DNA from 2 places in the Bradyrhizobium sp. ISRA436 genome. Region 2 is predicted to be linked to the other one. Evidence: predicted binding sites of a transcription regulator. Region 2 holds the regulator's gene; the other holds the start of a gene.
What was found. Region 2 encodes PhoB, which activates phosphate uptake and scavenging genes when phosphate is short. Its sites were predicted from a motif close to TGTCATNNANCTGTCAT; they were not measured.

Region 1: a site for PhoB is predicted at 12,176-12,192, ahead of MTX23_RS23325 (YbhN family protein). Genes of this name have one in related genera too.

The regions. Positions count from the first base shown of each region.
Region 1 covers NZ_CP094519.1:4,949,790-4,964,964, reverse strand. Annotated here, with positions in the region: gene MTX23_RS23360 (negative regulator of septation ring formation) at 1-5,157, opposite strand, end outside; gene MTX23_RS23355 (Hpt domain-containing protein) at 5,534-5,911, shown strand; gene MTX23_RS23350 (2Fe-2S iron-sulfur cluster-binding protein) at 6,073-6,393, shown strand; gene MTX23_RS23345 (thioesterase family protein) at 6,474-6,935, opposite strand; gene MTX23_RS23340 (NAD(P)/FAD-dependent oxidoreductase) at 7,101-8,129, shown strand; gene MTX23_RS23335 (DUF2147 domain-containing protein) at 8,255-8,824, shown strand; gene MTX23_RS23330 (hypothetical protein) at 8,901-10,859, opposite strand; gene MTX23_RS23325 (YbhN family protein) at 10,947-12,023, opposite strand; gene MTX23_RS23320 (MFS transporter) at 12,612-14,030, shown strand; gene MTX23_RS23315 (EAL domain-containing protein) at 14,219-15,175, shown strand, end outside.
Region 2 covers NZ_CP094519.1:7,125,123-7,140,297, forward strand. Annotated here, with positions in the region: gene glpK (glycerol kinase GlpK) at 1-1,264, opposite strand, end outside; gene MTX23_RS33140 (SGNH/GDSL hydrolase family protein) at 1,537-2,544, opposite strand; gene MTX23_RS33145 (SGNH/GDSL hydrolase family protein) at 2,559-3,332, opposite strand; gene MTX23_RS33150 (OpgC domain-containing protein) at 3,329-4,555, opposite strand; gene apaG (Co2+/Mg2+ efflux protein ApaG) at 4,869-5,267, shown strand; gene MTX23_RS33160 (Hsp33 family molecular chaperone) at 5,402-6,403, opposite strand; gene argF (ornithine carbamoyltransferase) at 6,554-7,480, opposite strand; gene MTX23_RS33170 (aspartate aminotransferase family protein) at 7,480-8,688, opposite strand; gene MTX23_RS33175 (GcrA family cell cycle regulator) at 9,173-9,685, shown strand; gene phoB (phosphate regulon transcriptional regulator PhoB) at 9,784-10,494, opposite strand; gene phoU (phosphate signaling complex protein PhoU) at 10,553-11,272, opposite strand; gene pstB (phosphate ABC transporter ATP-binding protein PstB) at 11,284-12,102, opposite strand; gene pstA (phosphate ABC transporter permease PstA) at 12,099-12,944, opposite strand; gene pstC (phosphate ABC transporter permease subunit PstC) at 12,949-13,947, opposite strand; gene pstS (phosphate ABC transporter substrate-binding protein PstS) at 14,178-15,175, opposite strand, start outside.

The DNA.
Region 1 (15,175 bases), 2.2 Mb from region 2:
CTCCTGCGGCATTTCGAGCACGCCGCGGCGCAGCTCGTTACGGGTGGCTTCGAGCTCGTTGTGCATCTCGGTCGCCATCTGCTTCATCGCCGTGACCATCGCGGAGAACTTCTCCGTCGATTCCTTGAACATCGCATCGGTCTCGGCGTTGCTCTGCTGGTACAGGTCGTTCATGGCGTCGATCGTCTGCTGACGCTCGTTCTCGGCCGCAAGCCGCACCGCCTCGAACTGCCGGCTGATGGTCGCCGAACCGGCGCCGGCGGTCTCCGCCACCACGCGGGCGATGTCGCGGGCACGCTCTTCGGCCGCGGCCAGCGATTCATCGAGCAGGCCGGTGAAGCGCGACAGCCGCTGGTCGAGATCGGTGGTGCGCAGGTCGATGGTGGTGATCAACGATTCCAGCTCCGACTTGCGCTCGTTGACGGACGCCGTCGTGGAGCGATTGGCCTGCTCGACCATGGCAGCTGCGTCGATCAGCGCCTTGCCATGGGTTTCGAACTGGCTCGACAGCTGACCGAGGTCCTCCAGCGCCCTGCTGGTCTTGCTGTTGAACACCGTGAGCTGGTCTTCCAGGGTCTGGGTTGCCACGCCGTTGCGCGAGGTGACGTCGTTCATGGCGGACACGAAGTCGGCCACCCGGGTCACCAGCGCACGCTCCAGCGAGTTGAGGTTGTCGTGGGCGCCGGTCAGCACCTCCTGCAGCAGGATGTTGCCCTCGCGCAGCCGCTCGAACAGCGCCACCGTATCGGTGCGCAGGATCTTGCTGGTTTCCTGCATTTCGGTGACCGCCGAGATCGAGACCTGGCGCGACTGGTCAATCGCCGCGCGCGAGGCCTGCTCGAGGTCCTTGAGCGACTTCGCCACTGCGCCGGTCGCCTGGTCGCCGGCCGAGGTGATGTTGCGCGCGACGTCGTTGCCGTGCGCCGCCATCGACTGCGAGAACGCCTGGCCGCGGGTTTCGATCGCCTTCAGCGCATCGGCAGTCGAGCGATCGATGTCGGTCGCAAGCTGCGTAGTCTTGGCGGTCAGCGCCTCGACCAGCGCGCCGCGGCGGCTGTCGACCATCTGCGACAGGCGGTCGGTCTGTTGCTGCACATAGGTGACGATCTCGTCGGTCTTGCCGGTCATCGCCGATCCGAACGCGCTCGAGGCAGACAGCACCGAACGTTCGATGTCGGCCGCGGTCGACTTGACCTTGGTCGAGACCTCGCTCGACATGTTGACCAGCGCCGCCTGCGCATTCTGCGCCGAGCTCTGGATGTTGTCGGTGGTCTTGGCCGTGACCGCGCCGAGCGTATGCTCGATATCGGTCGAGAGCGCGCGGATCTGGTTGGCGGCGTCAGTGGAGGTCGCCGCGAACGAGCTCTGGGCCTCGCGGGCGCTGCCGAGGATGGTCTGCGCGGTCTCCGCGCTGGCCGCGGTCAGCGTGCGCTCGATCTCGGCCGAGAGGTTGCGGATCTGATTGGCGGCGTCGGTGGAGGTTGCCGCGAACGAGCTCTGGGCCTCGCGGGCGCTGCCGAGGATGGCCTGCGCGGTTTCCGCACCGGCGGTGGTCAGCGTGCGCTCGATCTCGGCGGAGATCTCGCGGATCTGGCTTGCCGCCTCGGTGGAAGTCGCCGCGAACGAGCTCTGGGCCTCGCGGGCGCTGCCAAGAATGGTCTGGGCCGTGTTGGCGCCGACCGCGGTCAAGGTGCGCTCGACATCGATCGCCAGCGACTTGACGTGGCTGGCGGCGTCCGACGACGCCGACACGAGGGCGCTCTGCGCCTCGCGGGCACCGGCGGTGATGGTTTCGGCCGTGCCGGTGCCGGCCATCGACAGCGAACGCTCGACGTCGGCGACGAGCGCCGTCACCTTGGTCGCAGCCTCGGTCGAGGCATTGATCAGCGTATTCTGGGCATCACGCGCACCGGCGGTGATGGCTTCCGCGGTCGCGGCGCCGGCCATCGACAGCGAGCGCTCGATGTCGGCCGCGAGCGTGCGGACCAGGCTGGTGGCTTCGGTGGACGCGTCGGCCAGCGTGCTCTGGGCCTCGCGCGCACTTGCGACGACCGCCTCGGCGGTGGCCGTGCCGGCCGTCGAGAGCGAGTGCTGCAAGTCGGCGGAGAGCGTACGCACCAGATCGGCGGTCTCCGTGGATGCGTCGGCCAGCGTGCTCTGGGCTTCGCGGGCAGAGGCGACCACGGCTTCCGCGGTGGCGGTGCCGGCCATCGACAGCGAGCGCTCGACGTCGCCGGCGAGCGACTTGACCTGGCTGGTGACGTCGGTCGACGTCGAGATCAGCGTGGTCTGGGCCTCGCGCGCACCGGTCATGATTGCTTCGGCGGCAGCGGAGCCGGCCATCGACAGCGAATGCTCGACGTCGGCGGCGAGCGACTTGACCTGGCCTGCGGCCTCGGCGGAGGCGGTGACCAGCGTGGTCTGGGCTTCGCGCGCGCCCGACAGCACGGAGGCTGCGGTGGCGCTGCCGGCGGCCTGCAGCGTGCGCTCCACGTCGGCCGACAGGGCCTTGATCTGGGAGGCGACGTCGCCGGAGGAGGAGACCAGCGAGGCCTGCGCGTCGCGGGCGCTGGTGAGGATCGAATTGGCGGCGCTGGTGCCAACGGCGGTCAGCACGGCCTCGACCTCGGACGAGGTCAGCTTGAGCTGCGCCCCGACGTCGGTGGACACGGTGAGCAGCGACTGTTGCGCGGTACGCGCACCGGTCTGGATGGTCTCGCTGGTGTTGACCACGAGGTTCGTCAGCGAGCGCTCGGCGTCCTCGACATGGGACTTGATGCTCGACGACAGCAGCTCCGCGCGAGCCATCAGGTCGTCGCTCGCCTGGCGGCCGCTGCTCTCGATGCGGCCTGCGACGGCCTCGACGCGCGAGCCGAGCAGATCCTCGAACTGCGCGACGCGGGTGTCGATGTCGTTGGCGATCGCGCCGACGCGGGTTTCGATACCCTGCTGGACGTCGACGAAGCGCGCCGAGATGGTGTCGGTCAGGCGCGCGCTATGACCGTTGATGGTCTCGGCGAGGCGGTCGCCGTGGCCGTTGATGGTCTCGCTGACACCGTTGATGCGATGGTCGACCGCGGCGATCGCCTGCACGGTGCCCTCGGTCAGGGTCGTGGTGAGCAGGCCGAGCCGCGAGTCGATCGACTGGATCGCCTGGGCGGCGCCTTCGGTCAGCGAGGTCGCGAGCGTGCCGAGATGGCCGTCGATGGAGGCGGTGACGGATTTCGCACGGCTCTCGAAGGTGATTTCGAGCGTCTTCAGGCGGTCATCGATGGTGCCATCCAGCGACCTGAGGTGGCCGTCGAGCGAGCCGATCCTGCTGGCGAGGGAACTGTCGAGGGAACCGATCTTGCTGGCGAGCGAGCTGTCGAAGGTCGAGAGCTTGTTGTCCAGCGAGGCGTCGAGATTGGTGACGCGGTCGCCGAGCGTGGTCTCGAACTTCAGCAGGCGCTGGTCGAGCGAGGCGGTGATCTCGCCGCCGTTCGAGCTGACGCGATGATCGAAGGTGTCGACATAAGTCTTCAGGCTGTCGGCGATGTCCTGGGTCCGCTGGCCCATGCGCTCGACGATGTCGCCGCCGAAGGTCTTCACCGTGCGGTCGAATTCCGAGATGTGGCGCGTGATCAGCGCGCCGAGCGTGCCGGAGTCGCGGGCGAAACGCTCGGCGAGCTCGCTGCCGTGATTCTTCACCAGCTCGTCGAATGCGCTCATCTGCAGCGATAGCGAGTCGTGCGCGGTCTCGGTCTGGCTCACGACCCTGGCTACCAGCGAATTGACGGTGACGTCGAGCGCCTCGCTCGCCTTGTCGCCGCTTGTCATGATCTGGCCGGCGAGGCGGTTGCCGGCGTCGTCGATCTTGCTGACGAGGTCGTTGCTGCGCAGCTCGAGCTCCAGCAGCAGCGAGTCGGCGGAGTTCTTCAGCGAGTCGTGGACCTGCTCGGTGCGGTCGGAGATGCCGTCGACGATGGCCGACGACCGCTGCTCGAAGTCGCCGGTGATGCGGTCGACGCGCTCGTTCAGCATCTCGTGGATGCGATCGGCCAGGTCGACGAACTCGTCGTGAACGTGGCCAGTCTTGAAGTTGAGGCTGGTGGTGAGCCGCTCGGTCGCTTCGAGCACGGCTCGGGTGGTCTCGGCACTGGCCTCCTCGAGGCGGTCGAGCAGGTCACCGCCGCGCTCGCCAAGCGCGAGGATCATGTTGTCACCGGCATGGCTCAGCGCGGTCGTGATGTGCTGGCCGCGCTCTTCCAGCGCGCCAGTGATGCTCTTTGCGACCTCGTCGACGCGCGAGGCGATCGCATCCGAGATCAGCGCGATGTCATGGCGCAGGTCGATCTGCACGCCGGAGATCGCGCTGCGCACCTGCTCGGCCTGGCCTACCAGATTGTCGCGCTGGTGGGCGATGTCCTGCAGCAGCGCGCGGATGCGCACTTCGTTGTCGGAATAGGCGCGTTCCAGCGCCGCGACCTCATTGGCGACGAGGGTTTCGAGTTCGCCGGCGCGCGCGATCGCACGCTCGACGCCGTCGCCCATCGCCGCGACCTCGCGGCGGATCGCCTGGCCGACCGTGACCATGGAATCAGCGGCGGCGTTTTCAGGCTCGGAGAAGCGGATCGCGACCTGGGCCATCGATTGCGCGATCATCTGCATTTCCTGGCCGCGCCAGGCGAGGCTCGCGAGGAAATAGAACAGCAGGATCGGCGCGAGAAAGAGGGCCGCAAGGCCGGCGAACATCAGGACGCCGCTGCCCTGGGCCATCCCGGCTTGCAGCGACGGCAGGAAGGCAACGGTCAGGATGATGCAACCGAGCAGCCAGACGCCGGCAGCGATCGATGCGAACATGAAGGCGTTGCGCGCGGGGCGGCCCTTGCGCAGCGACTGAAGCAACTGGCCGATCGTTTCGCGATCGTCGTTGGCGGCGCGGCGCGGCGCGCGCGGCTCCTCGATCGGATCGAACGCGGAGCGGTCCGTGCTCGGACGGGGCTCGAATGACGTCGCCGAGAAGTCGGGCGAAGCCGGCGGAAGGCTCGGCTGCATGGCCTGCTCGGTGGTGGCGCCTGACTTTTCGGCGCTCTGCTCGTTGATGTTGAGGGCTTCCTGAATCGCAGAAAGCGCGACTTCGGTGGGATCTTTGACCTTCTTTGGAGTGTTCGCCATGTTCAGTCTGAGCCCTCTACTATTTTACGCGCGGCGAACTTGCGAACGCCCCCCGCAAGCTCGAGCCTCTGCCCAAAGCGGAACGCAAGCGTGCCCGTCGGCGGCTTGTCCGCTACATCCGCAAACATCCTATTGGCTGAGCGATGCGAATGAAATGCTTGCGATTAATACTTTCTTAATCATCGTTAACAGCTTTAAGCCATAAGGCCTTATGGGTACTCGAAATTTCCGTCGAACTGCGCCAATTGTGTCGAGATATTGTCCGAAATCGGGCCGATTTGCAGATGATCCCGACAACAATCCGTTAACCAGTTTCATGATTGGCTAGGCCGATAAACCGCCGGGAAGTGCCCTGCGGGGACGACAGGGACTGGCGATGCCGCTTCATCTGGGACGGGTTGAATGGACGCAATCGCCGCCGCTCGCGCCCGGCAACGGTCCGATCGATCTCGACCACCTCCAGCGCATGACGCTGGGCGACCCGGGTCTCGAGCGGGAAGTGCTGGCGATGTTCTCGGCCCAGTCGGCCAGGATCCTGGGTGAACTGACGGCGTTGCCGGCCGAGGCCGCGACCCATGCCCACACCCTGAAGGGATCGGCACGCGCGATCGGTGCCTTTGGGGTGGCCGACGCCGCAGCCCGGCTGGAAAGGGCGCTGTCCTCCGGTTCCGACCCGTCCCAGCCGCTTGCCGAACTCGGGACGGTCATTGCGGAGGCGCGCGCTGCGATCGAGCTGATCCTGCATCGGTCCTAGGGAAACCCCTCAAGGGGCCCGCCAAAGGGGTCGATGGCCCATCCGAAACCGGCCGGCAGGTTTTCGGTCCCCGCCGCTAGCGCTGTGCGGATCGACCCGTTATACGACTGCCGGGGACCTTTCCATCTATTGTCCGGCGCATTCCGGCAGCACGAGCGATCATGGCCAAAATCCACTTTATCGACCATTCCGGCGAGAAACGCACCATTGAGATCGAGAACGGCGCGACCGTTATGGAAGGGGCGATCCGCAACGGCATTCCCGGCATTGAAGCCGAATGCGGCGGGGCCTGCGCCTGTGCGACCTGCCACGTCTATGTCGATGAAGCCTGGCGCGAGAAGGTCGGCCCTCCGTCGCCGATGGAGGAGGACATGCTGGACTTCGGTTTCGACGTGCGGCCGAACTCGCGGCTGTCCTGCCAGATCAAGGTGACCGACGAGCTCGACGGTCTCGTCGTGTCGACGCCCGAGCGGCAGGCCTAAGGCCTTTGAGCATGATCTCCGCGCAAACGCTTGGCGTTTGTCGCGAGGGAAAACCGCTTCACACTCTCCCGGATCATGCTCTATTCGCCGTCCGGATTCACGCCGCGCCGAACCCAGCGTCGAAAGTTCTCTTTGACCTCGGCCGGCAAGGGCGTCGGCCTGCGGGTGGCCTCGTCGATCATGACGGTCACGGCCCGCGCCGACGCCACGCATTTCCCTTCCGAAAACACCACCTGATCGAAGCTGGTCGAGGTCCGTCCGAATTTCACGAGGCCGAGCCCTAGCTCGATCTTGCCCGGCCAGTGCAGCTCGGCACGGAAATGGATGTCGAGGCGCACCATGATCCAGCCGAGCCCGGGTGGCATCAGCCCCATGCTGCGGTCCTTCACCAGCGTGACGCGGCCGGTCTCGAAATATGTTGCGTAGACCGCATTGTTGACGTGCCCGTTCGGATCGAGATCGGCGAAGCGCACGTTGTCGGTGAGGCGATAGGGGAAGTCTTCCAGGCGCAGCGTATCGTCGGCGCGGATCGGGGCGTTCACGAGGGGTCTCCGTCAGTTTCCCGCCCATACAGCCGACTTGCTGAGGCTCGGCAAGGGGTTGCCGCGCCAGCCTCTGCCCCTATTATGCATGTCACGATCCGGCATCACCTCATGGCTGGACAGGCGACGGCCGTCACAGTCGATTTCAACTGAAAAGAAGCGGATATGAGCGAACCGATTAAAACCGATGTGCTGATTATTGGCGCAGGTCCCTGCGGACTGTTCGCCGTGTTCGAACTTGGCCTGCTCGACATGAAGGCGCACCTTGTCGACATCCTCGACAAGATCGGCGGGCAGTGCGCCGAGCTTTATCCGGAGAAGCCGATCTACGACATTCCCGGCATCCCCTTCGTCACCGGCCAGGGCCTCACCGAGCAGCTGATGGAGCAGATCAAGCCGTTCCATCCGACTTTCCATCTCAACGAGATGGTGGAGACGATCGAGAAGATCGGCGATCCGCTGTTCCGGGTGAAGACCGATGGGGGCAAGGAGTTCGAGGCCAAGGTCGTGGTGATCTCCGCCGGCGGTGGCTCGTTCCAGCCGAAGCGGCCGCCGGTGCCGGGCATCGAAGCCTATGAGGGGACATCGGTGCACTACGCCGTGCGCAAGATGGAGCAGTTCCGCGACAAGAGCATCCTGATCGTCGGCGGCGGCGATTCCGCGCTCGACTGGACGCTCAATCTGCATCCGATCGCCAAGCGCATCACGCTGCTGCACCGGCGCGACGATTTCCGCGCGGCGCCCCACAGTGTCGAGCAGATGCGCGCGCTGGTCGCCGACGGCAAGATGGATCTGAAGATCGGCCAGGTCACCGGGCTGGAAGGTGCGAGCGGTCAGCTCTCGGGCGCGACCGTCAAGGGCAACGACAATTCGGTCTCGACGGTCGCCTGCGATACGATGCTGCCGTTCTTCGGGCTCACCATGAAGCTCGGCCCGGTCGCGAACTGGGGCGTGGCGCTGGAGAACAATCTGGTGCCGGTCGACACCGCGGCGTTTGAGAGCAACGTTCCCGGCATCTTTGCGATCGGTGACATCAACACCTATCCGGGCAAGCTGAAGCTGATCCTCTCCGGCTTCCACGAGGGTGCGCTGATGGCGCAGAAGGCGTACCGCTATGTCTATCCGGACAAGCGGCTGGTGTTCCAGTACACGACCTCGTCATCGAGCTTGCAGAAGAAGCTCGGCGTGAGCTGATTGCAGCCGAATTGTGACCGGCAGAAGCGGTGCGGACGTCTCCGGCATGACGCGGGGTACTAGAACGCTCCGCGAAATGGACGTAGACTCCGAGCTTCGGTTAGTCGGTCGATCAGGTGATGACGATGCGGAACACGCTATCCAGACTTCGGCTGATCTTCGCAATCGCAACGGCGCTCATCGTTGCGATTCCATTTGCGGCCTCGGCCGCAGAGCCCTCCGCCGCCGGCCTATGGCAGAAGGTTGAGGACGGCAGGACATCCGGGTGGTTTCTGATCGTAGACCACAGCGGCATCTTCGAAGGCGTCATCGCCAAGATGTTTCCCTTGCCCGAGGATCCGCCCAATCCCGTCTGCACGAAATGCACCGACGATCGCAAGAACGCGCCTTGGCTGGGACTGTCCTTCATCCGCGACATGAAGCGTGCGGGCCTGAAATACGAGAACGGCAACGTGCTCGATCCGCGCGATGGCAAGGTCTACAAGGCGAAGATGACGCTGAGCCCCGATGGGCAGACGCTGACCATGCGTGGCTATCTCGGTATCTCGCTGTTTGGCAAGGACGAGGTTTGGACCCGGCTGCCTGACTCCGCGATGGCCCAGCTCGATCCAGCGATCGTCGCCAAATACATGCCGTCGGTCGCGGCAGTGAGGACGCCAGCGCCACCACCGACGCCGATGACGAAACGGCACTAGGGAATCGGAATCGCGCATCCTTGTTTGGAGGCGCTTCCTTGCGCGCTCACGTCAAGCAGCCCGAACCCATCGCAATCTAGCGCTGTACCGGCGCAGCGGGGAGCGGCGCGACCGGTTCCGAAATGATTTCCGGCACGACATTGTCGAGTTGCAGCACGCCGGCGGCGGCGGGCACGGCGGCATCCGCCATCGCCGCGTGTCCTTCGGCAGTCGGGTGCACGGCGCCGCCGTAAACCGCGGAGAGAATGCCCCAGGTCGCGTCGTGGATGTCGGTCGGCTGCATCGAGGCCGGCAGGGCCTGCGGATAGGTCATCGCAGCGAAATAGCTGTCATTGGCATCGCGGATCCAGCGCGCGCGCGGCAGGTAGGCGCGATAGTCGCCCGCGCTGCGGCCGCATTTAAGCGGCTGGCTCGCTGCGGCGACGATGTCGGACACGAAGCTGTCGCCATTGGCGGAGAAGCAGTCGCGGTCGAACTCCGGATCGGTCGACGCACGCGCGCAGAAGCCGTGGCTGGCAAACGCGTCCTGGTGCGCATCGACGAACGTCATGCGATCGGTCTGCGGATCGCGGCAGATGGTGCCGGACTGGCATAGCGCGAGTGCCTTGAGCTGCGGCAGGAACTCGTTCTGCACGAAGCTCGAGACGGTCGCGAGCCGCTGCGGATCGGCGTTGAAGGAGGGGTGGATGTCAAAGCCGGCGCGGCCGCCGGGGCAGGGCGTTCCGCCATTGGTCAGTGCCGGATTGGCATAGGCCGTATAGATGACCCGCGAAAGGTCGCCGCCGACCAGCGGCTTCAGCGCATCGCGCAGCCTGGCAAACCCGGACGGCAGATCGCGCGCCAGCGCCGAGCGGGCATCGTCGACCGAGGCTAACGAGCCGCTGCGCTTGAACAGCGTACGCTCGGTCGGCGTGTCGACGATCACGTCGGCGACGAGGCCGGAGAAGTAGATGTCGTTGGCGCCGATCGACAGCAGCACGAGGTCGAGCGTGCGGTCCGGCTGGCGGCGCTTCGCGGCCGCCAGCGCCGCGCGCAGCTCGACGAGCTGGCCGTTCACGGTGCCCGAACAGCTGCTGGTGGTCTTCGTCGGCAGGCACTCCCGCGCCTGCTGCGAACCGAACAGGCCATCGGCAATGGTGGCGCCGGTGCAGGCCAGCGGCAGATAAGTCACCGCGATGTGCGGATATTGCACGGCGAGCGCCAGCGCGGTGCGGGTTTGGTAGCTGTAGAGCGAGCGATGGCAGGCCGAATTGAACCATAGCGCGCTGTGGCGCTGCCAGTTCGACAGGCTGTCCGGCGCCTCGCAGGCGCGCCCGCCCTTGTAGCCGGCGCGGCTCGGCCGGTAGTATTGCGCACCGCCGAGATAGGAGCGGAAGCAGAAGCCGTCGTCGGACAGCGCGATCGCGCGGTCTGGATTGCCCTCGCCGGAGGCGATGCTGTCGCCCAGGCCGGCTATGAAGAAATCACGCACCGCGATCTGGGTCGTGACGCGCTGGTTTGCCTCCGAGCCGCTCGCGACGTCGACGGTCGCGACCGTGGTACGGCCGTAGCGGACGCGTAGGTTAACCGGTTCGGCGCAATCGAAGGTCGAGGATTGCGGCCCGTCGCCGTCGTCGAACGACCAGGCGCAGGTCGCGCCGACCGGAACCGGTCCTGTAAGGCGGACGATGATCGCGTGGTCGATCGGCGTCAGGTAGCTTTCCTTGACGTTGTCGCGGGTGCAGGGCTCGCTGACGCGGCCTTGCAGGTCGATACAGAGCCGGTTGACCGTATTGCGCGCCCAGCCGCGGCCATCGCTCTGCAGTTCCAGGGCCCGCTCGGAGTCCAACACGCTGCGGCCGAGCCCGCTTTCGACATGGAGGCGGAAGTCGCGCTCCTCGCGGAACAGGCGGAAGCGGTTGCGAACCTCCCAGGAGATCTGCAACGGGTTGTCCTGGGCTTCCGCGGCCGACGCGATGACCGCGGATAGTGCGCTGCCGAGCAGCGCTGCGCAGACCGTCAAACGAAACGAAAATCGAGCCAAAAAACGAACCATGGCGCGTTTGACGTCAACGGTAAGGCAAAAATAAGAGAACGGGGTTGAGGGGACAAAAAACCCTGCACGGTGGTGATAACGTCGCTGTTACCTCTTCAGCCGCCGGATCCGCTGCTGTCGGCTTTCGATCGGCTGCCGCACGGTCGCCGAAGCCGTGCAGGCCTGGCTAAGTCGCTTTCGTTCCTGCCAGGGCTGCACCACGTTGAGCCAGAGCTCGCGCATGCCCATGATCGAGATCGAGATCCCGAAGGGGATCAGGAAATAGAGGACGCGGAACACGACCAGCGTCGCCAGCAACTGTTCCTTGCTGAATTCCGGCAGCGCCACCAGCATCGCAGCATCGAACACGCCGATCGAGCCGGGGGCGTGGCTGGCAAAGCCGAGCAGGGTGGCCAGGATGAACACGACCGCCAGCGAAACGAAGTCGATATACGGCTCGGTCGGCATCAGCAGGTACATCGCGAGCGCGCAGAAGCCGAGATCGACCACGCCAATGAGGACCTGCAGCAGCGTCAGCTTCGCCGAGGGCAATACCACCTTCCAGCCGTTCTGGCCGAGTTCGCGACGCTTGTCGCCGGTGAGGAGCCAGACGAAATAGGCGGCGATGCCGGCAAGGCAGCCGATCGCGATCAGCCGGTTCATCGCAGGCGGCAGCAGGTCCATCGCCGATGCCGCGGCGGGGTGCCAGGCCATGCCGAAACCCAGCACGAACAGGTTGCCGAGCCAGAACGTCAGTCCCGACAGGAAGCAGATCTTGGCGACGTCGATCGCGGTCAGGCCGTAGTCGGAATAGATCCGGAACCGGATCGCGCCGCCCGTGAAGACGGTCGCGCCGATATTGTGGCCAATGGTGTAACTGGTGAAGCTTGACAGCGCTGCGATGCGGTAGGGGACGTGGTTCTTGCCGATCGTGCGCAGCGCAAAGAAATCATAGAAGGTCAGCGTGCAGAAGGCGCCGACGACGCAGAGGGCAGCCAGCGCGATCCGGTGCGGCGCGATGTTGGTCAGCGCGGTGAGGATGACACCGGTATCGACGCCCTTCAGGGTCCGGACCAGCGTCGTGACCGCAAACGCGATGATGAGCACACTCGCAGCGATCCCGAGCCGTTTCCAGCCGATGTTTTCCTTGAAGCCACGCCCGAGCGTGGTCAGCAGTCGATGCATTCATCCTCCCGGCGGGCGGCAATTTCAGTGGGACCCGGTCACGGACGGCGACGGGTGACGGGCAGACGCACCGTGCGCGATGACCCATAAGGCAAAACCGATGCGTTGTGCAGTCCTTGACAAGCCAAGCTTCGGCTCCCGTCGGTCGTCATTGTCATATTGGCTACATATGATGTCGTCTCGTGGAATGTGAGTCGCATGTAAGGCATTTGCCGCGGTCAGTTCACCGCACGTTCTGGTGTTCCGGCCGGTTTCCTCCACATTTTTTGCATATTTGCCGCGGCGGCAGGTCTGCCGCCCCAATTCTCGAATGGACGATATGCATGAGAGTGGGGTCGCACCACCGGCCCCGTTTACCAAGGCGACAAGTCGGCGCGCACAGCGTACCTGCACGGGGATGTGCGGCCCCCGGCCGGGAAGCGGCCGATATCGCGCCGGTCCGTTGGTCTATTGAGGCAAAACGACGCGCGACCTGGAGCCCGCCCGCGCGTCGACCGACGACAGGATGATATACTTCGATATGAAGCGAAGTATTCTGTCGAAACGGATGCCTATGTGCTGCATTGGTAGCCACGATCGAGGTGAGCCATGCAACGCATATCCCCGCGCGTCCAGTCCGAGCCGAAACAACGCGCAGCCTCCCGCCCCGAGCAGGCCCGGCTTGCGACGACCGTGACGCTTGCCGCGATGAGCCTCGGCTACGGCGTCGTGCAGCTCGACGTCACCATCGTCAACACCGCACTCAATGCCATCGGCGCCTCGCTCGGCGGCGGCGTTGCCGAACTGCAATTGGTGGTGAGCGCCTACACGGTCGCCTTCGCCGCCTTCATCCTGACGGCGGGCGCGCTCGGCGATCGCATCGGCGCCAAGCGCATCTTCATGGCCGGGTTCGCGCTCTTCACCGCGGCTTCGGTTGCCTGCGCATTTGCGCCTGATGCCGTGATGCTGATCGCGGCACGCTGCGTGCAGGGACTGGCCGCGGCCATCCTGGTGCCGAACTCGCTCGCGCTGCTGCGCCATGCCTATGCGGACGAGAAGGCGCGCGGACGCGCCGTCGGTATCTGGGCCGCAGGCGCGAGCCTCGCGCTGACCGCGGGCCCGCTCGTCGGCGGTGGCTTGATTGCGCTGGTCGGCTGGCGCGCGATCTTCCTGGTCAATTTGCCGATCGGACTTGCCGGTTTGTGGCTCGCCTGGCGCCATGCCGGCGAAACCACGCGCCACCTGCAGCACGAGCTCGACCTGCCGGGCCAGCTCGCCGCGGTCGCTGCTCTCGGCACGCTGGCCGGTGCGCTCATCGAAGGCGGCGCACTTGGCTGGAGCAGTCCATTCGTGGTCGCAGGCTTCGTTCTGGCGGCGGTCTTCGCGATGCTGTTCGTCTGGCGCGAGTCGCGCGCGGCCCAGCCGATGCTGCCGCTGTCGCTGTTCCGGCAGCGGATATTCGCCCTGACCTCGCTGGTCGGCCTGCTCGTCAATGTCGCCTTCTACGGTCTGATCTTCGTGGTCAGCCTTTACTTCCAGCAGGTCAACGGCCTGTCGGCGCTCGAGACGGGTCTTGCTTTCGTGCCAATGCTGGGAGCGGTCCTGCCGGTCAACCTGATTGCGCCGCGCGTTGCGGAGCGGATCGGCGCGGCTGCGACCATCGCGCTCGGCACCGTGCTGGCGGCCGCCGGGTGTCTGGCGATGCTGGGCATCGATCGCGACACGAGCTATCTGGCGATCTGCCTGCAACTGATCGCGATGAGCGGCGGGCTGGGCCTTCTGGTGCCGCCGCTGACATCCACGCTGCTCGGCAGCGTCGAGCCGCAGCGCTCGGGCATCGCGGCCGGCGTGCTGAACGCCACGCGGCAGACCGGCAGCGTGCTCGGTGTCGCGCTGTTCGGGTCGCTGGTCAGCCGGTCCTCGGCCTTCATCACCGGCCTGCATGCCGCGCTCCTCATCTCGGCCGGCGTGCTGCTGACGGCGGGTGCGATGATCTGGGTCGGCGCATCATCACAAGCGCGGCAATGATCGAGGCAGGTGATTGCAGAGTAGCGGCTGTGTGACGCTCAGCGCCAACTCTCGCGACCCGACCGGGTTGGACGAAGCCTTGTCGCGCCGTTCAAACCTTTCTTCACCATGCGCGGAGTCCCGCTGCACGGAGTTACCGTTCGTACACGAATGGGATCGCCTTTATAGGTCTATAACGGGGGCCTATAATGTATCGCGTTCTGACCTGTCTCACCTTGGAGCATGACTGGCGGCTGGTCGTCCTTGGCGGGGTGATCTGCATGCTCGCCAGCGCAGTCGCGATCAGTCTGTTTCATCGCGCCCGTGCTGCGGACGGCCGCGCGCGCGACATCTGGATAGGTCTGGATGCAGCGGTGGGCGGTTGCGGCATTTGGGCCACCCACTTCGTCGCCATGCTGGCCTATGATCCCGGCGTTGGCGCCGGCTACAATATCCCGATCACCCTCATGTCGCTGGTGCTTGCCGTGGCCGTCCTGGCCGTCGGACTTTCCGTCGCCTCGTTCGACGGGCGTTGGTGGACGGTCGCAGCCGGCGGCACGATCGTCGGCGCCGGTGTCGCGGCGATGCACTATACCGGCATGTTGGGGCTCGAATTGCCGGCACGCATCGTTTGGTCGCCGAGCATCGTCGTGGCTTCGATCGCGTTCGGAGGCGTGTTTGCAGCGCTTGCGCTGATCGTCGCCGCCCGCGGCGAAAGCTTCGGCCATACGGCCGCGGCGACAGGCCTGCTGACGATTGCGATCGTCTCGCATCACTTCACGGCGATGGGCGCGGTCACCGTGATTCCCGATCCGACCGTCGTTGCCGACGGACTAACGATCTCGCCGTCGGTGCTGTCGTTCATGACCGCCGTTGCGGCCTTCGCCATTCTCGGTATTTCGCTGATTGCAGCCATTCTCGACCGTCGCGCCAAGACCGAGCTTCAGAAGCAGAAGCTGGTGCTGGATACCGCGCTCGAGAACATGTCGCAGGGACTGTGCATGTTCGACGCCGACGGCCGCATCATGCTCTTCAACGAGCGCTACGGCGAGATCATGGGCCGCAGCCGCACGCCGCTGCAGGGACGCCTGCTGATCGACGTGTTGCAGGACCTTCGCTCGCTCGGTGAGTGGGATGGCGATCCGGACGAGTTCTGCGCCGGCCTG
Region 2 (15,175 bases):
GGCGCTGCATGGTCCAGTCGGATGCCGTCATGCCGCCGTCGACGCGCAGCACGGTGTTGGCGGCGTTGGCCTCCGGCCAGTCGGTACGCATCGCGGCCCACAGATCGAAGGTCTGGTAGCAGACACTCTCCAGCGTCGCATGCGCAAGCTCGGCCGGGCCGGTGTTGCGGGTCAAGCCGAACAGCGCGCCGCGCACGCGCGGATTCCAGTACGGCGCGCCCATGCCGACGAAAGCCGGCACCAGATAGACGCTCTGCATGGAATCGGACTTGTCGGCGAGCGGGCCGGTCTCGGCCGCATGCTTGATGATGCCAAGCCCGTCGCGCAGCCACTGCACGGCGGATCCGGCAACGAAGATCGAGCCCTCGAGGGCATAAGTGCGCATGCCCCCGAGCTGATAGGCGATGGTGGTGAGCAGCTTGTTCTTCGAGACGACCGGCGTCGCGCCCGTGTTGAGCAGCGCGAAGCAGCCGGTGCCGTAGGTCGATTTCATCATGCCCGGCTCGAAGCAGGCCTGGCCGATGGTCGCGGCCTGCTGGTCGCCGGCGATGCCGGAGATCGCGATCGGGCCGCCGAACAGATCGGCGCTGCTCTCGCCGAAGCGGGCGGAGGAATCCTTCACCTCCGGGAGCATCGAGCGCGGCACGCGCAGCAGCTTGATGAGATCGTCATCCCATTCGCCGGTGTGGATGTTGAACAGCAGCGTGCGCGAGGCGTTGGTGGCGTCGGTGGCGTGCACCTTGCCGCCGGTGAGCCGCCACAGCAGGTAGCAGTCGACGGTGCCGAACAACAGCTCGCCGCGCTCGGCACGCTCGCGCGCGCCCGGCACATGATCGAGGATCCATGCGACCTTGGTGCCGGAGAAATAGGGATCGATGATCAGGCCGGTCTTGGCGGAGATCGCGGGCTCGTGGCCCTCGGCCTTGAGCGCGGCGCAGATGTCGGCGGTGCGGCGGTCCTGCCAGACGATGGCGCGGTGCACGGCCTGCCCGGTGGCGCGGTCCCACACCACGGTGGTCTCGCGCTGGTTGGTGATGCCGATCGCGGCGATATCCTTCGCCTTCAACCCGGCCTTCTCCAGCGCCTCGCGGCACACCATCACGGTCGAGGTCCAGATATCCTCCGGCTCGTGCTCGACCCAGCCCGAGGCGGGGAAATGCTGCGGGAATTCCTGCTGCGCGGCCGCGGCGATGGAGATGTCGCTGCGGAACACCATCGCGCGCGACGAGGTGGTGCCCTGATCGATGGCCAGCACGAAAGACATGAGCGTTTCCTTAAGGCATCCCGAAGGTGATTTATCGGGCCAAAGGAGCGGATTACCGCGGCAACGTCAAGCTTGGGTGGAACGTTAGGTTGGAGCGGTCCGGCGGCAGACTCGCGGCGACCTCTCCCGCTTGCGGGGGAGGTCGCATCGACAGATGCGATCCGGGTGGGGGCTCTCGCCCCACGAAGCCTATTCCCATCGCGGAGAGATCTCCACCCCAACCCTCCCCCGCAAGCGGGAGAGGGAATGCACCTCCTGCGCGGTCACCCAGATCACATCGGCCGATACGCCCGCACATCGGAGGGGACATTGACGCCGAGCTTGATCTGGCCGACCGAGCGGATGATGTCGTCGCCGAGCAGCTGTGCGAAGCAGGCGTAGCCCCAGTCGTTCATGTGCAGGCCGTCGGAGATGACGAAATCGTTGATCGGGATCGCCTGCTGCTCGTGCCAGTCGCGCATCACCTCGAAGCGCGGGAAGATGCCGACGTGACGCAGCGCAGCGATGCGGCTGAGCAGCTTCACCATGCCGCGCGCGCTTTCGGGCCGCTCGGTAACGCGCGGCGAATATTGCGGATCGACCAGCACCACGTCGGCGCCCGCGGCCTGGATGCGCGCCACGCCGTCCTCGATCTGCTTGCCGGTCGCGTGCTGATCGAGGTTGCGCAGCACCGCATTGGTGCCGACCTGCCAGATCACAAGATCCGGGTGCACGTCGATCACCTGGGTCTGCAGCCGCTTCATCATCTCCGGCGCATCCTCGCCACCGATGCCGCGATTGAGCACGGTGATGTCGGCGGACGGATAGTGCCGGCGCAATTGTGCGGCGAGCCGGTTGGGATAGGTGAATTCCGGCGCCGACGAGCCGTAGCCCTGGGTCGAGGACGATCCGAACGCGACGATGACGACGGGCCGGCCCTCGGCGAGCTTGGCGGCGACATGCGGCAGCGAGCCGGTCGTGTTCGGCACGCCCTTGGGCTGCAGGCAGGGCACGCGGCGGAAGATGTCGCTGGCGGATTTCGCAGCCTGCTTGACCTTGTCGATCGCCGCGGCGGCCGCGCTGCGCTGGTCGGTGGGGCTCGCCGGAGCGGCCGTCGTCGCCGCAGCCGCATCAGGCTTCGCGCCGTCGGCTTTTCCGCCCGGCGACAGCGCTGCATGCTGGTCGGCCTGCGCGGTTTGCGCATGAAGCGGTGCGATCGCGGCAGGCATCAGCAGCAGGAGCGCGGCAATGGCGGACACGCTCCGCCATGCGGTCGGGCAAAAAGGGACGGCAAAACTCATTAACTCCAGATCCTTCAATTCTGCTGCACCGAGCCGAGATGGGCAGCGTCGATCACGAATTTCGACAGCGCGCGGCCGAGACAGCCATGCACGCGCTTGGCGAGATCGACACCGTGCGAGGTGCTGAACAGGTCAAAATATCCCGCATCGCTCCACTGCTTCATGATCGCGAACCGGTCGAACAGCGGGACATCGTGCTGCTGTGCCACCACACGCATATTGTCGAGATATGGCGGCGCAGAGATCATCGTCTCCGTACGCGGGCTGTATTGCAGATTGACCAAAACCACGTCGACCCCAGCGTTCCGCAACGCAACAACTCCGTCGTCGACAGCGCCGCGGAAATCATCGGGATCGACCGCTCGCATAGCATCCACGGTTCCGGTCTGCCAGATCACCAAAGTCGGCTTTTTTGCCTCAACAAGATTAACGAGGGCTCCTCCGGTCTCCTCGGCCGTGCGTTTTGCCTGTAATTCTACGGATAGATTGATCGTCGCCGTCGGCAATGCCTCCTTCAGCGCCGCCTGCAACTGGGCCGGGTAGGCGCTCGGCTCGTTGGCGGGGATGGTGGAGGAGCGGCTGCCGACCACGAGCACCTCCAGCGGGCGCCCGCCCTTGACGGCGTCGGTGACCTTCGGCAGCGAGCTCTCGGTCGCCAACAGATAGGCCGGGACCTCGCAAGGCTGCTGCGGCGGTTCGGCCGCGGCGGCGTCACCGGCCCGCGCCGGGGCGGCCGCAAGACACGCGGCCAGCACCGCCAGACCCAGCGTCGTCCGCGCGGATTTCATGCTCCCCCTCCCGCCAGATCAGCGTTGCCGCCGGCGCCCTTCGTTCGCGAGGCGCCTTTGTCGGCGGAATGCTTGTACCACGAAATGATCCACGCCATGCCCCACATGATGAGGATGCCGCAGACGCTGATCAAGGCGTGCAGTGCGGCACCGCCCGACACCTCGGCGAGCACGAAATGACCGGCAAAGGCGAGGAAGACACCGAGGCAGAATGTCTCAAGAGAATGCTGGCCGCACAGGATCAAAGGTCGCAGCCAGGGCGACCTCAGCCCCGGCCAATCGCGCGGCAGGAAGCGCACGGTCAGCGCGGCGAGCGCCAGGAAGTGCGCGAAACGCAGCACGTCCAGGTCCGTCTTGTTGATCGGATACATCCACTGCTCAATGATCTTCGGCATGACGTGACCGAGCTGCGGCACGTACCAGGTCAGCGTCACGAAAAACGCCGCGACCAGATAGGCAATGCAGATCCACATCGTGATCGGCGACGCCAGGATGCGCGACATCCGTCGCGCGCCGCCGAGCGCGCACCAGGCGCCGAACACGAACAGCAATTGCCAGGCGAACGGATTGAACGCCCAGACGCCGTTCGGATAGGCCGAGAGGTAAAGATCGAACTGCCAGGTCAGCGCGTAGAGCAGCACCGACAGGCCCAGCGTGACATCGGGCGTCCATTTCATCAGCCACAGGATCAGCGGCAGGAACAGCATCAGCACGATGTAGAGCGGCAGCACGTCCATGTTGACGGGGCGGAAGCGCAGCAGCAGCGCCTGGACGATGGTGACGTCGGGCTGCTTGAGGAAGTCCATGATCCCCATCTCTTCGGTATAGAGCGGGTTCTCGAACGAGGTCGCGACGTAGGAGATCTCGGCGAGGAAGATCGTGAACAGGAAGACGTGCGCGACATAGATCTGCCAGACCCGGCGCAGCACCCGCGCGGTTGCGATCACGAAGCCCGCCTCCAGCATCGCGCGGCCGTAGACGAAGGCCGCGGTGTAGCCGGAGATGAAGATGAAGATCTCGGTGGCGTCGGAGAATCCGTAGTTGCGGATGGTGAGCCAGGTCAGAAGATTGGTCGGCAGATGATCGATGAAGATCAGCCACAGCGCGAGCCCGCGGAACAGGTCGAGCCGCAGCTCGCGCTCGCCTGCCGCCGGCAGCGTGATCGCCGGCGCGACCGCCTTGGCCTTTGCCACCGTGACATCAGCCGCGGGCGAACTGGCCATGGGATCGGCAATCGAGCTCATCAAGCACCCTGTCGGCTGTGGGACACTCGCACACCATCTAGAAAAGATAATATCGGCCCGCGACTTGCGGACAAAGCGCTGGCGCCGGCGGCATGCCGCCGCGCTCTAGAACGGAACTATGTTGAAACCGGGATGGACCGGCGCCTACCGGCCCGGCTTTTCGCCGCCCCGGCGACCGATTGGTTCCGGCGGCTCAATTCGATATGATGGCTCCCTGTTTCAGCATGATCTTATCCGGAAAACCGCGACAAGGCTTTCCGGATCATGCTCCAAGGCCATCGGAATTTGCTGCATGTACCGCGCCGTAACCCGCCAGATCGAAGTCACCGTCGAGCCGAACTTCATGCCGGAACGCTCGTCGGTTGAGCGGCGCGAATATTTCTGGTCCTACACGATCGTGATCACCAATTCGGGCCCGGAGACTGTCCAGCTGCGCACGCGGCACTGGATCATCACCGACGCCACCGGCCGCCGCCAGGAGGTCCGCGGCGAGGGCGTGGTCGGCGAGCAGCCGGTGCTCGCCCCCGGCGAGCGCTTCGAATACACCTCGGGCGTGCCGCTGCCGACCGCCTCCGGCTTCATGACCGGCAGCTACCTGATGGTCAGCGAGAGCGGCGAGCGCTTCGAGATCGACGTGCCGACCTTTTCGCTTGACAGCCCGAGCCCAGACGGCAAGCGCGTACTGAATTAGCCCGTGGTGTCGTGCTCCGCGCATGCGGGGCATCCAGTACGCCGCCGCCTATCCATCGTTTACAAACGTCTCTGGAATACTGGGTCACCCGCTTTCGCGGGTGATGACGCGCTCGTTGTGGCGACGACCGCGCCTTACTCCACCCCGGCTTCGTCCGGCGTGAATTCGTAGACCGACGAGCAGAACTCGCAGGTTACAACCACCTTGCCGTCCTTGACCATGTCGGCGCGATCCTTCGGCGTGAAGCTCTTGAGCATCGCGGACACCGCGTCGCGCGAGCAGGAGCACTCCGCGTGCAGCCGTTGCGGGGTGAAGACGCGGACGCCGCGTTCGTGAAACAGGCGGTAGAGCAGCCGCTCGCCGGAGAGATCGGGATCGATCAGTTCGACGTCCTCGACGGTCGAGATCAGCGACTGTCCTTCGACCCAGGCGTCGTCCTCAGGCACGCTGTGCGCCTCGGTACCCTCCGGCGCGTCGCCGGGATGCAGATCGGCCTGCTTGGCGCGTTCCGCCGCCTTCGGCAGGAACTGCAGCATGATGCCGCCGGCGCGCCAGTGCAGCTTGCCGCCCTCGCCGCCGCGCATTTCTTCGCCGACCGCAAGGCGGACCCGGGTCGGAATCTGCTCGGAGCGCAGGAAATACTCGTGCGCCGCGTCTTCCAGGCTGCCGCCCTCCAGCGCGACCAGCCCCTGATAGCGGCTCGTGTTCGACCCCTGGTCGATGGTCATCGCGAGATGGCCCTTGCCGAGCAGCTCACCCGAGGTGAGGCCCGGCTTGAGGCGGGAGGCGTCATAGCGCGCATAGGCGCGCAGCCGGTCGGGTGCCCGGAAATCGACGATCAGCAGCGAGACCGGACCGTCGGTCCGGGTCTGCAGGATGAAGCGGCCCTCGAACTTGACGGATGAGCCGAGCAGCGTCGTCAGCACGATGGCCTCGCCCAGCAGCTTGCCCACCGGCGGCGGGTAATCGTGCTTGTGCAGGATCTCGTCGAGCGCGGGACCGAGCCGGGTCAGCCGTCCGCGCAGGTCCAGCGCGTCGACCTCGAAGGCCAGCACCGCGTCGTCAACCGGAATGGCCGATGGCGCGCGGGTCGGCGCCTCGGCAGCGATTTTGGTGTCGGGGGATTGTGGAACCATGGCGCTCTATCTGGGGTCTCGGACCGCTAAACGAAAGGGGTTCACGCGCGAAGCTTGAGCCCAAGCCTCTCGAGCTCAAGTTTTCGCGACAACTCACAGCAGCGGTTACTGGTCCCGGCGCGAGGCCGGGACGACAGCATTAAATGCGCGCTATGCGACCGCGTTAAAACACCAGGCCAGAATGCCCTTCTGCGCATGCAGGCGATTTTCCGCCTCGTCGAACACGACGGACTGCGGGCCATCGATCACCTCGTCGGTGACCTCCTCGCCGCGATGCGCGGGCAGGCAGTGCATGAACAACGCGTCGGGCTTGGCCAGCGACATCAGCTTTTCATTGACCTGGTAGGGCCTGAGCACGTTGTGGCGGTGCTCGCCCTCCTTGTCGCCCATCGACACCCAGGTGTCGGTGACGACGCAATCGGCGCCGCGGACCGCGGCTTCCGGATCGGTGCCGAGCACGATCGACGCGCCGGTGGTCTTGATCCAGTCGCGCATCGCTTTCTTCGGCGCGAGCTCCGGCGGGGTCGCGACGTTGAGATTGAACTTGAAGCGCTCGGCGGCGTGCGCCCAGGAGGCCAGCACGTTGTTGTCGTCGCCGGTCCAGGCCACCGTCTTGCCCTCGATCGACCCGCGATTTTCCTCGAAGGTCATCAGGTCGGCCATCACCTGGCACGGATGCGAGCGACGCGTCAGCCCGTTGATCACGGGAACGGTGGCGTGCGCTGCAAGCTCCAGCAGCGCATCGTGGTTGAGGATGCGGATCATGATCGCATCGACATAGCGCGACAGCACGCGCGCGGTGTCGGCGATGGTCTCGCCGCGGCCGAGCTGCATCTCGGCGCCGGTCAGCATGATCGATTCACCGCCGAGCTGGCGCATGCCGACGTCGAACGATACCCGTGTGCGGGTCGACGGGCGCTCGAAGATCATTGCCAGCGTCTTGCCTTCGAGCGGCTTCTTGCCCTTCTCGTGGGCCTTCAGCTTCGCCTTCATGGCGGCGCCGGCCGAGAGCATGTTGCGCAGCTCGGCGAGCGGCAGCTCGTTGATGTCGAGGAAGTGGCGGACAGGCTTGCTCATCATCCCGCCGCCTTCTTCGGCTGTGCAGCCGTCAGCGCGGCACACGCGCGCTCGAGACTTCCGACCGCATGGTCGATTTCGGCCTCGGTGACGATCAGCGGCGCCAGGAACCGCACGACATTGTCGCCGGCGCCAACGGTGAGCAGCTTCTGCTCACGCAGCGCGGTGACGAGATCGCCCGAGGGCACCACGGCCTTGACGCCGATCAACAGGCCTTCGCCGCGCACGTCGGAGATCACGCCGGGATAGCGATCGACGACCGAGGCGAGCTTCTGCTTGAGCAGCAGCGACATCTTCTGCACGTGATCGAAAAAGCCGGGTTTGAGCATGACGTCGAGCACGGCATTGGCGGCCGCCACTGCCAGCGGATTGCCGCCGAAGGTCGAGCCGTGCGAGCCCGGCGCCATGCCGGCCGCGGCCTTCGCGCTCGCCAGCACAGCGCCGATCGGGAAGCCGCCGCCGAGCGCCTTCGCAAGCGACATCACGTCGGGCGTGACGCCGAGGCGCTTGTAAGCGAACAGTTCGCCGGTGCGGCCCATGCCGGTCTGCACCTCGTCGAACGCAAGCAACAGGCCGTGCTCGTCGCAGAGCTGACGCAACGCCTTGAAGAAGGCTTGCGGCGCCGAGCGCACGCCGCCCTCGCCCTGCACCGGCTCGATCAGGATGCCGGCAGTGTGCGGCCCGATCGCCTTCTTCACCGCCTCGATGTCGCCATGCGGAACCTGGTCGAATCCATCCATCGGCGGACCGAAGCCCTCGAGATATTTGGCGGAACCGGTGGCGGCGAGTGTTCCGAGCGTGCGGCCGTGGAACGCGCCCTCGAAGGTGGTGATGCGGTACCGCTCGGCATGGCCCTTGGAGAAGTGATAGTGGCGGACCAGCTTGATCACGCCTTCCATCGCTTCTGCGCCGGAATTGCAGAAGAACACGTAGTCGGCAAAGCTCTGTTCGCAGAGCCGTGCGGCGAGCACCTCGCCGTCCGGGCTCTTGAACAGGTTCGACATGTGCCAGAGCTTGGTCGCCTGTTCCTGCAGCGCCTTGACCAGATGCGGATGCGCGTGCCCGAGCGCGTTGACCGCGACACCTGACGTGAAATCGAGATAGCGATCGCCGTTGGTTGCGACGAGCCAGGCGCCCTCGCCGCGTTCGAAGCCGAGATCGACCCTGGCGAAGACGGGGAGCAGATGCGACGTGGCGCTATTGGTCATGGCAATCACTGACGGGTTTGAGGCCGACAATTGCCGCGTGCCTTGACGCCAGCGCAGCAACGGCCAGCTTCGGAAAACAAAACGTGCCGCCTTTTCGGGCGGCACGTGGCAAACATTGTATGCTGCGGGCAGTCGCTGTCAATCGCCACGAAGTGGCCTTCCTGCAATGCGAAACGCGCGCGATCCGGTGCATTCCGGTGAGGTGGAAAAGCCTCTTTGCAATGCATAAGTGTGGGAACATGTGGACGCGCTGCCGCGGACTCTTGCGCCAGAGTCACGCCATATTGTAGCGTTTGGCCTGTCGGATACGACATCTCGTGCGGCAGTACTGGACCCTCTAAGTAGCTTTCGTTCTGCGTACACGTTCGGGCGCAAAACCGCGTCCGGCGAGGGCTAAGGGATTCTGCCCGCAGGGATATTTGTCAGATTTGGCTCGCAGCGCCGCTCCAATGACTGGCCGGCGCAAGGCGAAGGGAAGAATGCGATGACGGTATTGACCTGGTCCGATGATCGCGTCGAGCAGCTGAAGAAGCTCTGGGAGGCGGGCCTGTCGGCCAGCCAAATTGCGGCGGAACTCGGCAATGTGACGCGAAACGCCGTGATCGGCAAAGTGCATCGGCTTGGCCTGTCCGGCCGTGCCAAGGCCCCCTCCACCGCGGCCCCGCGGCAGCGCAAGGCCCGTCCCGCCCAACACATGATGCGGGTGGCACGCCCGGTCTCGCGTGGCAACACGGCGCTCGCGCACGCCTTCGAGGTCGAGCTGGAGCCGGATCCGGTCGCCTATGACAATGTGGTTCCGATGAGCCAGCGGCTGTCCCTGCTCGAGCTGAACGAGGCCACGTGCCATTGGCCGGTCGGCGACCCCTCGAGCCCCGAATTCTTCTTCTGCGGCGGCAAGGCACTCACCGGCCTGCCCTATTGCGCGCATCACTCGCGTGTCGCCTACCAGCCGGCCGCCGATCGGCGCCGCCCGGCCAACAAACCGCCGACACGGTAAACACAGCTCATGAAACGAAATCCCCGCGCAAGCGGGGATTTTTTATGCCTGCAGAGCCTGGTGATGTGTCCCGGCAGGCGCCGCGACGACACTCACGCTTAATGCTGCGGCTCGGCCTTGGCGAAGCGGTCGTCCAGCGCATAGCCGGCGCCGCGCACGGTGCGGATCGGATCCTGCTCGCGGCCGGGATTGAGCAGCTTGCGCAGCCGGCCGATATGCACGTCGACGGTCCGCTCGTCGATATAGATGTCGCGGCCCCAGACGCTGTCGAGCAGCTGCTCGCGGCTGAACACGCGGCCGGGATGCTCGAGGAAGAACTCAAGCAGGCGATACTCGGTCGGCCCGAGATCGATCGGACGGCCCGAGCGCGCCACGCGGCGCTTCTCGCGGTCGAGTTCGATGTCGCCATAGGTCAGCACAGTCGCGAGCCGCTCGGGGCTCGCGCGGCGCAACAGGCCCTTCACGCGCGCCAGCAGCTCCGGCACCGAGAACGGCTTGACGATGTAATCGTCGGCGCCGGTGGCGAGGCCGCGGACCCGCTCGCTCTCCTCGCCGCGCGCAGTCAGCATGATGATCGGGAGCTGCTTGGTCTCGGGCCGCGCGCGCAAGCGGCGGCACAACTCGATGCCGGACAGGCCCGGCAGCATCCAGTCAAGCACCACGAGATCGGGAACACGCTCCTTCAGCCTTGTGTCGGCATCGTCGCCGCGCCCGACCGTTTCGACGTCGTAGCCTTCCGCGTCGAGGTTGTAGCGCAGCAACGTCGTCAGCGCTTCCTCGTCTTCGACTACCAGAATGCGTGCGCTCATCGGTCTATGTTCTTTCTCTGTGTTGATCCGTTGCCCGGACGCGAACCAAGCACCTCAGCTAGCCGTTGCCCGGCACTGTGGTGGCAAAGGTGGTCATATCACCCTTCGGGCGCTTGTCGGTGATCTGCTGGCCTTCGATCATGTAGAACACGGTTTCGGCGATATTGGTGGCGTGGTCGCCGATCCGCTCGATGTTCTTGGCACAGAACATCAGATGGATGCAGAACGAGATGTTGCGCGGGTCCTCCATCATGTAGGTGAGCAGTTCGCGGAACAGCGAGGTGCAGATCGCGTCGACCTCCTCGTCGCCCTTCCAGACGGCCATCGCGGCCGGCAGGTCGTGCGCGGCGTAGGCGTCGAGCACCGACTTCACCTGCGACAGCACGAGGTCGGTCATGTGCTCGAGGCCGCGGATCAGCTTCAGCGGCTGGAAATCGCTCTCCAGCGCCGCGACGCGCTTGCCCATGTTCTTGGCGAGGTCGCCGATCCGCTCGAGATCCGTGGCCACCCGCATCGCGCCGACGATCTCGCGCAGGTCGATCGCCATCGGCTGGCGGCGCGCGATCGTCAGCACCGCGCGCTCCTCGATGACGTGCTGCAGACCGTCGATCTCGACGTCGGCGGCGACGACACGCTTGCCGAGCGCGACGTCGCGGCGGATCAGCGCGTCGACGGATTCGGTGATCATGCGCTCGACGAGGCCGCCCATCTCGGCGACCAGGCGCGTGAGTTCCTGCAGATCGCTGTCGAATGCCTTGGCGGTATGTTCAGAAGCCATCGCGTGTCTCCTCAGCCGAACCGGCCGGTGATGTAGTCCTGGGTGCGTCGATCGCTCGGCGAGGTGAAGATCTTGTTGGTGTCGTCGAACTCGATCAGTTCACCAAGATACATGAAGGCGGTCTTGTCGGACACGCGCGCCGCCTGCTGCATGTTGTGGGTGACGATCGCGATCGTGTAGTCCTCGGACAATTCCTGGATCAACTCCTCGACCTTGGCGGTCGAGATCGGGTCGAGGGCCGAGCACGGCTCGTCGAACAGGATCACCTCGGGCCGCACCGCGACGGTGCGGGCGATGCAGAGGCGCTGCTGCTGCCCGCCCGAGAGCGAGAGGCCCGAGGCGTTCAGCTTGTCCTTGACCTCATTCCACAGCGCGCCGCCGCGCAGCGCCTTCTCGACGCGGTCGTCCATCTCGGACTTCGAGATCTTCTCGTAGAGACGGATGCCGAAGGCGATGTTCTCGTAGATCGTCATCGGGAACGGCGTCGGTTTCTGGAACACCATGCCGACCCGCGCGCGCAACAGGTTGAGGTCGAGCTTGGGGTCGAGGATGTTGGTCTGGTCCAGCATCAACTGGCCGACGGCACGCTGGCCCGGATAGAGATCATACATCCGGTTGAAGATGCGCAGCAGGGTCGACTTGCCGCAGCCCGACGGACCGATGAACGCCGTGACGCGGTTGGTGCCCAGCGTCAGGTTGATGTTCTTCAGCGCGTGGTGCTCGCCGTAATAGAAGTTGAGGTTGCGCACCGTGACTTTCGGCGGTGCCTCCGGAAGCGGCACCTGGGGAACGTGGCTCGCGACAGTCGTCGAAACGGAAAGCTCGGTCATTTTGCGGCCCTTTCGGCACCAAGGATACGCGCGCCAATGTTGAGCGCGAGCACGGTGATGGTGATGAGCAATGCACCGCTCCACGCCAACTCCTTCCAGTAGGCGTAGGGGCTTTGCACGAAGTTGTTGATGGTCACCGGCAGGTTGGCCATCGTGCTGGTCAGGCTCAGGTTGAAGAACTGGTTCGACAGCGCGGTGAACAGCAGCGGTGCGGTTTCGCCGGCGACGCGGGCGGTCGCCAGCAGCACGCCGGTGATCAGACCCGATCGGGCGGCACGATAGGCGATTCGCTTGATCACCAACGAGCGCGGCAGGCCGAGCGCGGAGGCCGCCTCACGCAGCGGGTTGGGCACCAGCAGCAGCATGTCCTCGGTGGTGCGCAGCACGACCGGGATCACGATCACGGCGAGCGCCAGCGCGCCGGCGATCGCCGAGAAGCCGCGCATCGGCACCACCACGGCGCCATAGATGAACAGGCCGATGATGATCGAGGGCGCGCTGAGCAGGATGTCGTTGATGAAGCGGATCACCGAGGTGAGCTTGTCATGCCGGCCGTATTCGGCAAGGTAGGTGCCGGCGAACAGGCCGAGCGGCGCGCCGATGCCGACCCCGATCACCGTCATGATGATCGAGCCGACGATGGCGTTGAGCAGGCCGCCCTCGGTCGAGCCCGGTGGCGGCGTGTTCTGGGTGAAGAGCTGCACGCTCAGGCCCGCGACGCCGTTGTAGAGCAGCGTGAACAGGATCAGCGCCAGCCAGGTGACGCCGAACAGCGCGGCGCCGATGCACAAGGCGCGGACGACGATGTCACTGCGGCGGCGTGATTTGTAGATCGGGTTCATGGCGTCACTTCCCCGCTTTCTTTTCCAGCCGCAGCAGCATTAGCCGCGCTCCGGCCAGCACGAAGAAGGTCAGCACGAACAGGAGCAGGCCGAGCAGGATCAGGCCGGACTGGTGCAGGCCGTCGCTCTCGGCGAATTCGGAGGCGATCGCCGCCGAGATCGTGGTGCCCGGCGCGAAGATCGACGAGGAGATACGGAACGAGTTGCCGATGATGAAGGTCACCGCCATGGTTTCGCCGAGCGCGCGCCCGAGTGCCAGCATGATGCCACCGATCACGCCGACCCTGGTGTAGGGGATCACGACGCTGCGGACGACCTCCCAGGTGGTGCAGCCCATGCCGTAGGCGGCTTCCTTCAGCACCGCCGGCACGGTCTTGAACACGTCGACCGAGATCGCGGTGATGAACGGCAGCACCATGATCGCGAGGATCAGCGAGGCGTTGAACAGGCTCAGATAGGACGGCGGACCGGCGAAGATGCTGCCGAGCACCGGCACGCCGTCGAAGACCCTGATCATGAACGGCTGGAACGTGTTGGCCAGGAACGGGCCGAGCACGAAGAAGCCCCACATGCCGTAGATGATCGAGGGGATGCCGGCGAGCAGCTCGATCGCGATGCCGATCGGGCGGCGCAGCCATTGCGGGCACAACTCGGTCAGGAACACGGCAATGCCGAGCCCGACCGGAATTGCGATCAGCATCGCAATGATCGAGGTCAGCATGGTGCCGTAAACCGGCCCGAGCGCGCCGAGCACCGGCGGATCGGCCGACGGCGCCCAGCGCTGGGTCGTCAGAAACGCGAAGCCGAATTCGCGCATAGCCGGCCAGGCGCCGACGATCAGCGAGATGATGATTCCGCCAAGGATCAGCAGCACCGAGATCGCGGAGATCCGGGTGATCCAGTAGAATGTGAGATCGCCCGCCTTGAAAGCACTCAGCGCCTTGGCGCGGTCGTAGGGTCCGAGAGCGTCGATCACGTTGCTCGTGTCGCTTTGAACGGCCATATCTACCACGCTAATCCCCTGTCCGCTTTTACGTTTCACGGGCAGCATTCACTTGCGCCCTTTTGGCCTGCCATCCGGGTGGCGGGCTGACGTTCGGCGAGCCCGGCGGAGCGTGAGGGAACGCCTGCGAGCGGCCGGAACGTCAAATTCACAAGAGGTAGTCCAGAACTGCCGCCCCTCTCCCTTCGTGGTAGGGAGAGGGGAACGTTTCGCTATCGCAACGAGAGCGCTCAGCTCTTGATGTCGGAATTCCAGGTCTTCTCGATCATCTTGATGACGGAGTCCGGCATCGGGATGTAGTCGAGATCCTCAGCCATCTTGCTGCCCTTGTCGAAGGCGTACTTGAAGAACTTGAGGGCTTCCTGCGACGCCGCCTTGTCGGCCGCTTCCTTGTGCATCAGCACGAAGGTCGAAGCGACGATCGGCCAGGACTTGTCGCCGGGCTGGTCGGTGAGGATCAGGTAGTAGCCGGGAGCGTTGGCCCAGTCGGCATTCGAGGCCGCGGCCTGGAACGCTTCGTTGGTCGGCTGGATGGTCTTGCCGGCCTTGTTGACCAGAGCGGTGTAGGTCAGCTTGTTCTGCTTGGCGTAGGCATACTCGACATAGCCGATCGAGTTCTTGGTCTGACCGACGTTCGCCGCAACACCCTCGTTGCCCTTGGCGCCGACGCCGACCGGCCACTCGACAGCCGTGCCGCTACCGACCTTGCTCTTCCAGTCGGCGCTGACCTTCGAGAGGTAGTCGGTGAAGTTGAAGGTGGTGCCGGAACCGTCAGCACGATGCACGACGGAGATCGCTTCCGACGGCAGCTTGGCGTTCGGGTTCAGCTTCTTGATCGCGGCATCGTCCCACTTGGTGATCTTGCCAAGGAAGATTTCGGCGAGGGTCGGGCCGTCGAGCACGATGGCACCCGGCTTGACGCCATCGATGTTCACCACCGGAACGATCGCGCCCATGATCATCGGCCACTGGGCCAGGCCGTCCTTCTGGAGCTGGTCGGCCTTCAGCGGAGCATCGGTCGCGCCGAACGTCACGGTCTTGGCCTGGATCTGCTTGATGCCGGCGCCCGAACCGATAGACTGATAGTTCACGCCGTTGCCGGATTCCTTCTTGTAGGCGTCAGCCCACTTCGAGAGCACGGGGAAAATGAAGGTCGATCCCGCGCCGGTGATGTCTGCCGCGAAAGCGGGCGTCGACACTGCCAACACGCCGGCAGCGACGATTGTCT